DNA from 3 places in the Endozoicomonas gorgoniicola genome. Region 1 is predicted to be linked to each of the others. Evidence: predicted binding sites of a transcription regulator. Region 1 holds the regulator's gene; each other region holds the start of a gene.
What was found. The regulator FNR, encoded in region 1, switches genes on or off when oxygen is low (the NO sensors DNR and NnrR bind a similar motif). The targets are predictions, from matches to a motif close to TTGATNTANATCAA.

Region 1 (3,282 bases):
AGCGTCGAATAAATGAGAGAGACCTGCCACCTGCCGATGTCAAACTGCAGATTCTGCAGCAGGCGACCCGCAGGTTACTGGACAGTGGCTATGTTTACATCGGCATGGATCATTTTGCACTACCCGATGACGAGCTGGCAGTAGCACAGGAAGACGGCACGCTGCATCGCAACTTTCAGGGTTATACCACACACAGCCAGTGTGACCTGATAGGTATGGGCATCTCTTCTATCAGCAAGGTAGGCAACACCTATATCCAGAACTATACAAATATGGCTGAATACCAGTCTGCTATCGAGCAAAGTCAGTTGCCGATTAAGCGCGGTCTGAAAATGACCAGAGATGACCAGATTCGTCAGAGTGTCATCAACGAGCTGATCTGCCATTTCAGACTAAAACCAGAAACAATTGAGCAGCAATATTCTATTGATTTTCCCAGCTACTTTCTGTCTGAACTGATCAACTTAAAACCACTGGCACAGGATGGTCTGATCGTCATAACACCCGAAATTCTGGAAGTCACACCGGTAGGCAAACTGCTGATACGAAATATCTGCATGGTGTTTGACCGGTATTATCAGGAGCAAAAAAACACGAAGCTTTTTTCTAAAGTGATTTAATCTGGATATCCTTTTACATAGATCAGAGGTTAGTCGCTCTAACTCTGATCTGTGCAGTGCTCAATAAGCCGACAACAACAATGAAACTCCTGCTTCTTAAAGGGCGTCGTATAAAAAGTCGCAAACACCCTGCTCAAACCCAGAAAAAGGGCAAAGCATTCACTAATAAGACCAGCTATCAGCCGCAACATAATGCGACTTACCGAATTAAGTTCAAAAAACAATCAATATCAACATTCGTAAGTCAACACCGCACTTACACTTTCCAAATATTTTCCATACAATAGTCAGCGTTTTGCATTTAAGACCTTGAGGGCACTCAATGACGTCTAAGCCCAACGTCCGACAACCAAGCCATGTGGCATGCAGGGATTGCAGTCTCAGCTCTCTGTGCCTGCCGCTGGCGTTGAGCGTGAAAGACATTGACAATCTGGATCGAATCATAAAACGCGGCCGCCCGCTGAAAAAAGGGGAACACCTGTTTCTGGAAGGAGACCCGTTCGACAGCGTATACGCTGTGCGTTCCGGGGCTATCAAAACCTACACAGCAACTAACGAAGGTGAAGAACAGATTACTGCCTTCTACCTGCCAAGCGAAATCCTCGGCCTGAGCGGTATGGACACTGACATGTATCCGGTCTCCGCCCAGGCCATGGAAACCACCATGGTGTGTGAGATTCCGTTTGAGCAGCTGGAAATGCTGTCTGACGAATTCCCGGAGCTGGGTCGTCACCTGATGCGCCTGATGAGCAAAAAAATCAGGGAAGACCAGCAAATGATGATGCTGCTGTCCAAGAAGAATGCAGACGAGCGTATCGCTACATTCCTGATCAATCTTGCCAGCCGTTTCCGTCGTCGTGGTTTCTCATCCCAGTCTTTCAGACTGTCCATGTCCCGTAACGAGATGGGCAACTATCTGGGTCTGGCAGTAGAGACGGTTAGCCGTGTTTTCACTCGTTTCCAGAAAAACGGCCTGATTTCGGCTGTTGGCAAGGAAATTGAAATTCGTGACGCAGTTCAACTATGCTCTCTGGCTGGCGGAAAAGCCGCTGATATTGAACAGATCATTGCAATAAACTGATTTGATGTAACCTGTTCACACTGTCGTACAGTCCGATGGCACCGTACGGCAGTGGTTTTCTCCAAGCCATGATCAGCACTTTCACAGCATATGGTTGCCACTTCATGATCATCGACGATTTTTATCTCAAGTCCCAGATTCGTACTGTTCCCGACTGGCCCAAGCCAGGCATTCTGTTCCGGGATGTTTCCACCATTTTTGAAAACCCAAAAGCCTGGCGTGGCGTGATGGACAGTTTTATCCACCGTTACATGGAGCTGGATTTCAGCCATATTGGTGCAATGGATGCACGGGGCTTTCTGATCGGCTCCAACCTTTCCTATGTACTCAACAAGCCTCTGGTTCTGTTTCGCAAAAAAGGTAAACTGCCCGCCAAAACCATCTCGGTAGAATACGATCTGGAGTATGGAACAGCCAGCCTGGAGGTTCATGCCGACAGCCTGCAAAAAGGTGACCGGGTCTTACTGGTTGACGACCTGATTGCAACGGGTGGCACTCTGCTGGCTGCGGTTCAGCTCATTGAAAAACTGGGCGCAAGAACCATTGAGGCGGCAGCGATTATGGACCTGCCTGACCTTGGCGGCTCCCGTCGTCTGCAAAATGCAGGCGTTCCCACCTTTTCGTTGTGCGCCTTTGAAGGGGAATAAGCTCTGTTAGAGTGAGTCAGCAGCTCCTCTTTGTATGGCATCTCTTACAGATTATTTCCAAAATGGCAGATGCTTCAGTATTAAGCCAGTGATACGATAAAACGAGTATTAAACCTCACGAAGGATCAAGGTATGGGAATTTGTGCAAAGGAATTGCGCCATTACGTTGTCCGTCCCACCCTGAAGCATCTCAAAATGTGGAGCCCAACCGCCGAAAACCTGTTGCTGGGAACAGCGGCCAGAGAGTCAGAGCTGGGGTTTCATATCAAACAGGATCATCATCGGGCTCTGGGGATTTATCATATCTCTCCCCGAATGCACCGGAATATCTGGGACTTTTACCTGGCAAAAAGGTCAGAACTGTCGAGCCTGGTCAGAGGCCTGGCCAGCCAGAGAGAATTTCTGTGTCACCCTCACCATGAACTGGCCACCAACCTGTCCTATGCAACGGCGATTGCATGGCTGATCTATTGCCGGACTGAAAAAAGCATTCATTCCTTACCAGAAGACGATATCAAAGGACTGGGCAAACTGTGGCACAACTATTTCCACCGGCATAACCCGGGGTCAGTGCAAAGCTTTGTAGACAGTTATGAAAGGCTGATCACAGGGGAAACCAGCCAGGCCAGTAAAAATCAGGCGACAGCCGTCATTCGAAGTCTTTAATCAACTACGACTATCACGCGCTTCTGCACACTTGATGCAAAGATCGGCATAAGGCATAGCGCCCAATCGGGCGGAGGCGATCTCATCACCACAGACGACGCAATAACCATACTCATCATTATTCATTCGATCCAGAGCCAGATTGATCTTATTCAGCTCAATTCTGGCCTCATTCCCCAGTGCATCAATAACCTCATCATTTTCCCGCTCCTGAGCCTGCTCAGACCAGTCTGCACTGGCTTTGCGAGTGACGTCTTTTTTGATGCTA
Region 2 (3,282 bases), 3.3 Mb from region 1:
CTCCCAGTGGTAAATCCTGGACACACCGATCTTTTGTCTTCATTTGTCCCATAGGGGTTTCACATTGACTGCATTTCTCGTGCTGAATTCGGCCATCCCTGCGGAGATAGACAAAAGCTTGTTTGACTTCCCAATCAATATCAATCTGCTCGATTACCCAGCCGGGAAATGCGAACATAGGACGTAGTGAGGGTGTTGTACACATGTCTGATCCTTCAGAAATTTTGATCTGTTCAAATCAATCTTTCCTGAAAGGCTATTTCTGTTGCAACCCCTCATTTTCCATCAGCCAACCTGTAAAAGCCCCTCCTTTTATTCTTTCGTTCTGTCTACTTTTCAGATTCGTTTTTCAATCCAATTCATTTTAGAAAAGGTGTTCACCATGTTTTGAACACAACTTTCAGGTCACTGACAAAGCCTTTGGGGTATTTGGAAAAATACTCGTAAAGGTAATCTATGGCTTCTTCCTGTGTGATATCGCCAGATTCCATACCCTTTTGAACTTTATCGACCTGCAACTGAAGAACAAATTTGTCCATTTTGTGCTGACCCTGTACCAACTCCGCCCATTCAGCCCTGCCTTTTGGTGGTATATCCTGTGTCATAAACGTGTTCCAGTGAATTAGGAGAATTGCATGGGTTCTATCGACAGTTCTCACCCTTTCCTATATAGACAAAAGTTTTAGACTGAGAAAATTGTCAGAAACCACCCGTCAGAAAGCGGAAAATCCTTCCAGTACTGCCACGGTATTATTACCCAGTACTTCCAGGGCATAGCCTCCTTCAAGAACAAACAGGGTTGGCTTTTTCAAAGCGGCCAGACAATGTCCCAGCTCCAAAAAATCCGGAGTAGTAATGTTGAAAAAAGAGATAGGGTCTCGTTCATAGGTATCAAGTCCCAGAGACACCACCAGATAGTCCGGCTCGAACTCGCCGATTCGCCCAAGAGCCACCTCCAGAGCCCTGCGGTATTCAGCCCAGCCTGTAACATGCAGCGGTAGAGGGAGGTTCAGATTGAAACCCAGCCCCGCCCCATCGCCAGTTTCATCCTCGTGACCAAGATAATGAGGATAGTCCTGCCGGGGATCAGCATGAAGAGAAGCAAAAAGCACATCATTGCGGGAATAGAAAATAGCCTGGGTGCCATGACCGTGGTGATAGTCAACATCCAGTATGGCCACCTTGTCAGCACCCTGGTCGAGAAAAGCCTGGGTAGCAATAGCGGCGTTGTTAAAAAAACAGTAACCAGCCATTAAATCCCCTGACGCGTGATGACCGGGTGGCCGGCAAAGGGCAAAGGCGACCGGCTCCCCGTCCAGTACCCTTTTCTGAGCGGTCAGAGCGCAATCTACCGATGCCCTGATGGCTGTCCAGGTCCCTTCAACAACGGGAGCCGTCAGATCCATGGAGTAATACCCCAGTGCGCCTTCAATCTGTTCCGGCACCACATGCCTGAGCCCACGGTGGGGAAAGCAATAAGGTGATGCCTGGGTGGATTCCGGATAAGTCTGGTGCCAGCGTTGCCAGGCGGTTTCCAGAAACTCGATATAATCCGGTCGATGCACTCTGGCTATAGGCCCGGTTGAAAAACTTTCCGGCCATTCGATTCGTCCCAGATTATTGTCCTGCAGGGCTTCCAGAACATAATCCAGTCGTTTTGGAGATTCCAGGTAAGGCACCAGGTCACCCCCAAGGAACTCTCTGGCCGGGTTGTGCAGCTTTTGCTGTTCACTGTAAATGGTCAGCATCGACGTTCTCCTGAACCATTGACATGTCGCTGACCTCTAAATAGTCAGCACATGGAAAAATGCATCAAGCAACGCAAATTATAAAAGGCTGGGAAGGTTTTATGTGAACAATAAATAGACTACCAACCACAATGGCTTTTTTTTTGCAAAGCTTTTCAGATGGCAGAAGTTGACCTGGATCAACTGTAAAGCTTTTTAGCGGCTAATACGTATTAATTACCATCTTACTCAGTAATTACACTATTTATCAGGATAGGAGGAGATAAAAAAATGATATTTGTAACTGATGATCATCGAACGATACACGTGCCAAAAGAAACCAGGCAGACACCGGGCGTAGTACCCGATGCCCTTGACCCGGTTCTTCTGGCAGCCATCCACCAGACCAACGCCTGCTCATCAAAAGTGAAGCCGGCCATTAAAAACTCTAAGACAAGGTAAACCGGCATCTGGCTGCTTTTTCAACAAAAGCAGCCTGCCGGTCAGGGATCAGAAAAGCAAAAAGTTATAATCAAGCCAGACGCGTAGATCCCTCTCTTCTTTTTGAATGGCCTTCCGTAACGCCCGGTCATTTTGGTAATGTCCATATTTCAGCTTGAATTTCAACCCTGCCAATACAGTCTCAGGAAACGCATAAATCAGATATATGTCATGTTCGCGTTCTGCAACTGATTTTTTTCGACCTTCGGGAATACCAACCTTCATGCCAGAGCCGTAGTGGAATGCGTAACCGACCTCCAGCCCTTTAAACACCGATTCTGAAAAACTATAGGCAACACCCGTCATCCATGCTGTTTCCCCGTCGTACAACATATCTTCCGCAAAACCGGAAGTGCCAATATCCCAGGCTCCGTGAGTATTTGCGCCAAGGTCATAATAATAAACGCCGGGCTGAGTATAACCAGAGACTGAAGACTTTACGCTGGAAGGTGCCCTGAAATGGCTGACGGCTGCACGAAAATACCATGCGCCAGCAATCAAATCCCCATGCACATTGATCACACTGGCCTTGTCATCAAATAACGGCGAACCGCCCCAGCCTTTACCCTGCCAGAGATCACCATCTTTCTGGCTTTGATAATAACTAACTCCCAGTTTGACCTTGCGATTCAGTCCCGCAGGGGTTGTGAATAAAATATCACCGTTGTGCGCCTGTAAAAAATCTTTCGCAAAAGCATTGCGGTACCTAAACCTCACCTCACGTTCATGGGCAAGCGGAAGTACATAGGTAATTTCAGCACCTATGATGTAATCAATTTTCTGTCCGGAAAAGTTGTTCAGGTCATGGAACCCAGCCTGATTCCTTAGTGATATTTGATTAACCAGGGTTCCCCCCACTTTCAGGTTTTCAATGGCACCATTGAGTTGAAAACCTGACCATGTACTGGGAACCGTTCTTGAGCTGGAGGCCGAGATTAACCCACTACGAAATTCCCGCCTCCCTACAACAAAGCTGGCTGACCGGTTTTTATACGTCGAGGGTGATTTTATTTCCAGGTATGCCTGCCCAAGCTTACTGAAACCTTTATTGTCA
Region 3 (3,282 bases), 5.4 Mb from region 1:
ATCGCTGTCCGCTGATGGTTTTATGAACAGACAAAAAACCCTGAATTTCTTCAGGGTTTTTTTTGTTTCTATTGATCAACTCAGTCGCTGGTTGATCTCGCCGGCAATAATCTCGGCCTGTGGTCCGAGAATAACTTGCAGGCTACTGCTGCTCAGGCGAACAACACCTTTCGCGCCCAGTGCTTTCAGACCGGCTTCGTCAACATTGTTGGAGTCTTTCAGCGTCAGTCGCAGACGGGTAATGCAGGCACCGACTTCTTTCAGGTTTTCCTGTCCACCCAGCAGGGCGATGTAGCGTTCAGCTCGTCCGGACTGTTCCATTTCAACGGTTTCTACTACTACTTCTTCATCCTCACGACCTGGTGTTTTCAGATTGAAAGCTTTGATGCCAAAGTAGAAGGCGCAGAAGTAGATAGCGGCAAAGGCCAGGCCGATCATGATCAGGGTGACAGGGTTAGTGGCCAGTCCCCAGTTCAGCAGCAAGTCAAACGCACCCGCCGAGAAGCCAAAGCCGTGCAGTACGCCCAGGCTGTTAGTGACGACCAGAGACAGGCCGGTCAGTACGGCGTGTACCGCGTAAAGGGCTGGAGCCAGGAACACGAACATAAATTCGAGTGGCTCGGTGACGCCGGTCAGAAACGCTGTCAGGGCAACAGAGAACAGAACGCCACCGACTTTTGCACGGTTTTCTTTATGTGCGGTCAGGTACATGGCAAATGCAGCGGCTGGCAAGCCAAACATCATGACCGGGTAGAAACCTGCCATGAACACGCCCGCAGTCGGGTCGCCAGCAAAGAAGCGGGGCAGGTCGCCATTGACAATTTCGCCGGCGGCGTTGGTGAATTCACCCAGACCAAACCAGAACACAGAGTTCACAACATGGTGCAGGCCAACAGGGATCAGGCCACGGTTAAGAACACCGTAAAAGAACTGACCAACAGGGCCGGATTCTGATACGGCCAGTGCAAACGAGTTAATTCCGCTCTGAATGGAAGGCCAGATGTAACCCGCAAGAACGGAAACAGCCAGTGCGATCAGACCTGTCATGATCGGCACCAGTCGTTTACCTCCGAAGAATGCCAGGTAGGAAGGCATTTCGGTGGCGTGGAATTTATTGTAGCTGTGTCCGGCAATAATGCCGGCAATAATGCCGCCGAAGAAAGACATGTCGATACTTTCATCGATAGTTTTGGCAGCGGCCGTCAGAACAAAGTAGCCAACAGCACCCGCCAGAACGGCGGAGCCAGCGTCGTCTTTAGCAAGCCCACAGGCGATACCCATGGCAAACAGAAGTGGCAGGTGGCTGAAAATAGCGTTACCGGCTTCTGCCATAAAGGCGATGTTGAGCAGGTCAGGCTGTCCGAGGCGTAGCAGCATGGCAGCAACAGGCAGGGTGGCAATGGGCAGCATGAGCGCCTTGCCTAACCGCTGCATGTAGTTGAGGATATTCATGTGGATGTCTCTGTGTTGGTTTTTTTCAGCGTGAGGATTAAGGTTGATCATAAGGATATATTTTACAATGTAAATTAATCCTTACCTTTTTCTTTTGGGGGTTTTGATTTATATCAACTTGGGGTCGCTTTTCGCTTTTCGCTGTCCGCTGCCCGTATCCCGAATCCCGAATCCTGTGTCTCATATGGTTGCTTTGCGGTAGGTGAAGGTTTGTTTTTTAAATTATTTTTCATTGAAAAATAATTATTCTTGCTGCATCCTTTGTCTGGCTCTTTTTTTAACTAAGGGTGGCAGCAAACAGAAATATACCCTGCTTTTAGCTACGGGCTACGGGCTACGGGCTACGGGCTACGGAGTTCGGAAAGCGGAAAGCGGAAAGCGGTATATTCCAGCCCCCCCTCAACCTTCACGGCAAGAGAAACGCTTATGCGCCTTATTCCTTTGCAGACATCCGAAGAAACGGCCCACTGGACAGCAAGATATATTGTCAACCGTATCAATAAGTTCAACCCAACCAGAGAGAGGCCTTTCGTACTGGGCTTGCCAACGGGTGGGACTCCGGTTGCAACCTATAAGGAGCTTATTCGACTTTACAGTAAGGGTGAGGTCAGCTTTAAACATGTTGTCACTTTCAACATGGATGAGTACGTTGGACTGCCTGCCGGCCATCCGGAAAGCTACCGTCAGTTTATGGAAGAACAGTTGTTCAGCCATATTGACCTGCCCGCTGAAAATGTTCATTTTCTTAACGGCAACGCCGAGAATCTGGAACTTGAGTGTCAGTCTTATGAAGAAGCCATTCTGTCCTATGGTGGCATTGAACTGTTCCTTGGTGGTGTAGGCCGGGATGGACATATTGCATTCAATGAGCCGGGCTCATCACTGTCATCCCGCTCTCGTATCAAAACACTGACGGAAGACACCCGTCGTGCTAATGCCCGCTTCTTTGATGGTGATATCAGTCAGGTGCCAAAGCTGGCTTTGACCATGGGGGTTGCTACCTTGCTGGATGCCAGAGAGGTGATCATTCTGGCCACTGGCGCGGATAAGAGTCGTGCTGTTGAGGCGGCCGTTGAGGGTTCTGTTAACCATCTCTGGACAGTCTCTGCCATGCAGCTTCACCCGAAATCCATAATGGTCTGTGACGACGCTGCCACCATGGAGCTGAAGGTTAAAACGCTTCGTTATTTCCAGGATATTGAAGCGGTAAACATCAAGGAAGTCAGTCGTCATGTTCATACCCGGTAAGTCTTCCCGATACGCCCTGACCCATTTTACTCTGCCAGCCCATATTACTGACTCCGGGTTGGCAAATATCAGGAGTATTGTGGTCAACGAGGGGTTGATAGAGCAGGTCAGCACGGAGTCGTTTGCTGATGAGAATATCGAAACGGTAGACCTTAACGGGTATACGCTGGCTCCCGGTTTTATTGATCTGCAACTAAACGGCTGCGGTGGTGTTCTTTTTAATGCGGATATCTCAGAAACGACTCTGGATGTTATGCATGCCACGAATTTACGGTTTGGCTGCACCAGCTTTCTGCCGACGTTGATCACATGCAGTGACAGCGATATGAACAAGGCCATCGAGGTGGTCAGGTCTTACAGGGAGAAGCACCCGGAACGAGTTCCCGGGCTTCATCTTGAGGGGCCTTATATCAATAGGCTGAAAAAGGGTATTCATGATGAAAATCATATACGCCCGCTTTCATCGGACAGGGTGGATTATCTCTGCGAAAACGCAGATGTTATCGCCATGCTGACTCTGGCTCCTGAAGTCTGCGAGCCTGCGCATATCACCCGGCTAAGTCAGGCGGGTATTGTTGTTTC

Region 2: the regulator FNR is predicted to act here: its motif matches at 1,918-1,931, upstream of NX722_RS17235 (histone deacetylase family protein).
Region 3: the regulator FNR is predicted to act here: its motif matches at 1,556-1,569, upstream of nagE (N-acetylglucosamine-specific PTS transporter subunit IIBC).

What each region holds. Positions count from the first base shown of each region.
Region 1 covers NZ_JAPFCC010000001.1:518,047-521,328, reverse strand. Annotated here, with positions in the region: gene hemN (oxygen-independent coproporphyrinogen III oxidase) at 1-620, shown strand, start outside; gene fnr (fumarate/nitrate reduction transcriptional regulator Fnr) at 943-1,701, shown strand; gene NX722_RS02385 (adenine phosphoribosyltransferase) at 1,806-2,348, shown strand; gene NX722_RS02380 (hypothetical protein) at 2,481-3,014, shown strand; gene NX722_RS02375 (TraR/DksA family transcriptional regulator) at 3,015-3,282, opposite strand, start outside.
Region 2 covers NZ_JAPFCC010000001.1:3,776,522-3,779,803, forward strand. Annotated here, with positions in the region: gene NX722_RS17225 (ISL3 family transposase) at 1-205, opposite strand, end outside; gene NX722_RS17230 (hypothetical protein) at 378-605, opposite strand; gene NX722_RS17235 (histone deacetylase family protein) at 714-1,748, opposite strand; gene NX722_RS17240 (hypothetical protein) at 2,019-2,189, shown strand; gene NX722_RS17245 (OprD family porin) at 2,238-3,282, opposite strand, start outside.
Region 3 covers NZ_JAPFCC010000001.1:5,919,562-5,922,843, forward strand. Annotated here, with positions in the region: gene nagE (N-acetylglucosamine-specific PTS transporter subunit IIBC) at 76-1,452, opposite strand; gene nagB (glucosamine-6-phosphate deaminase) at 1,879-2,700, shown strand; gene nagA (N-acetylglucosamine-6-phosphate deacetylase) at 2,684-3,282, shown strand, end outside.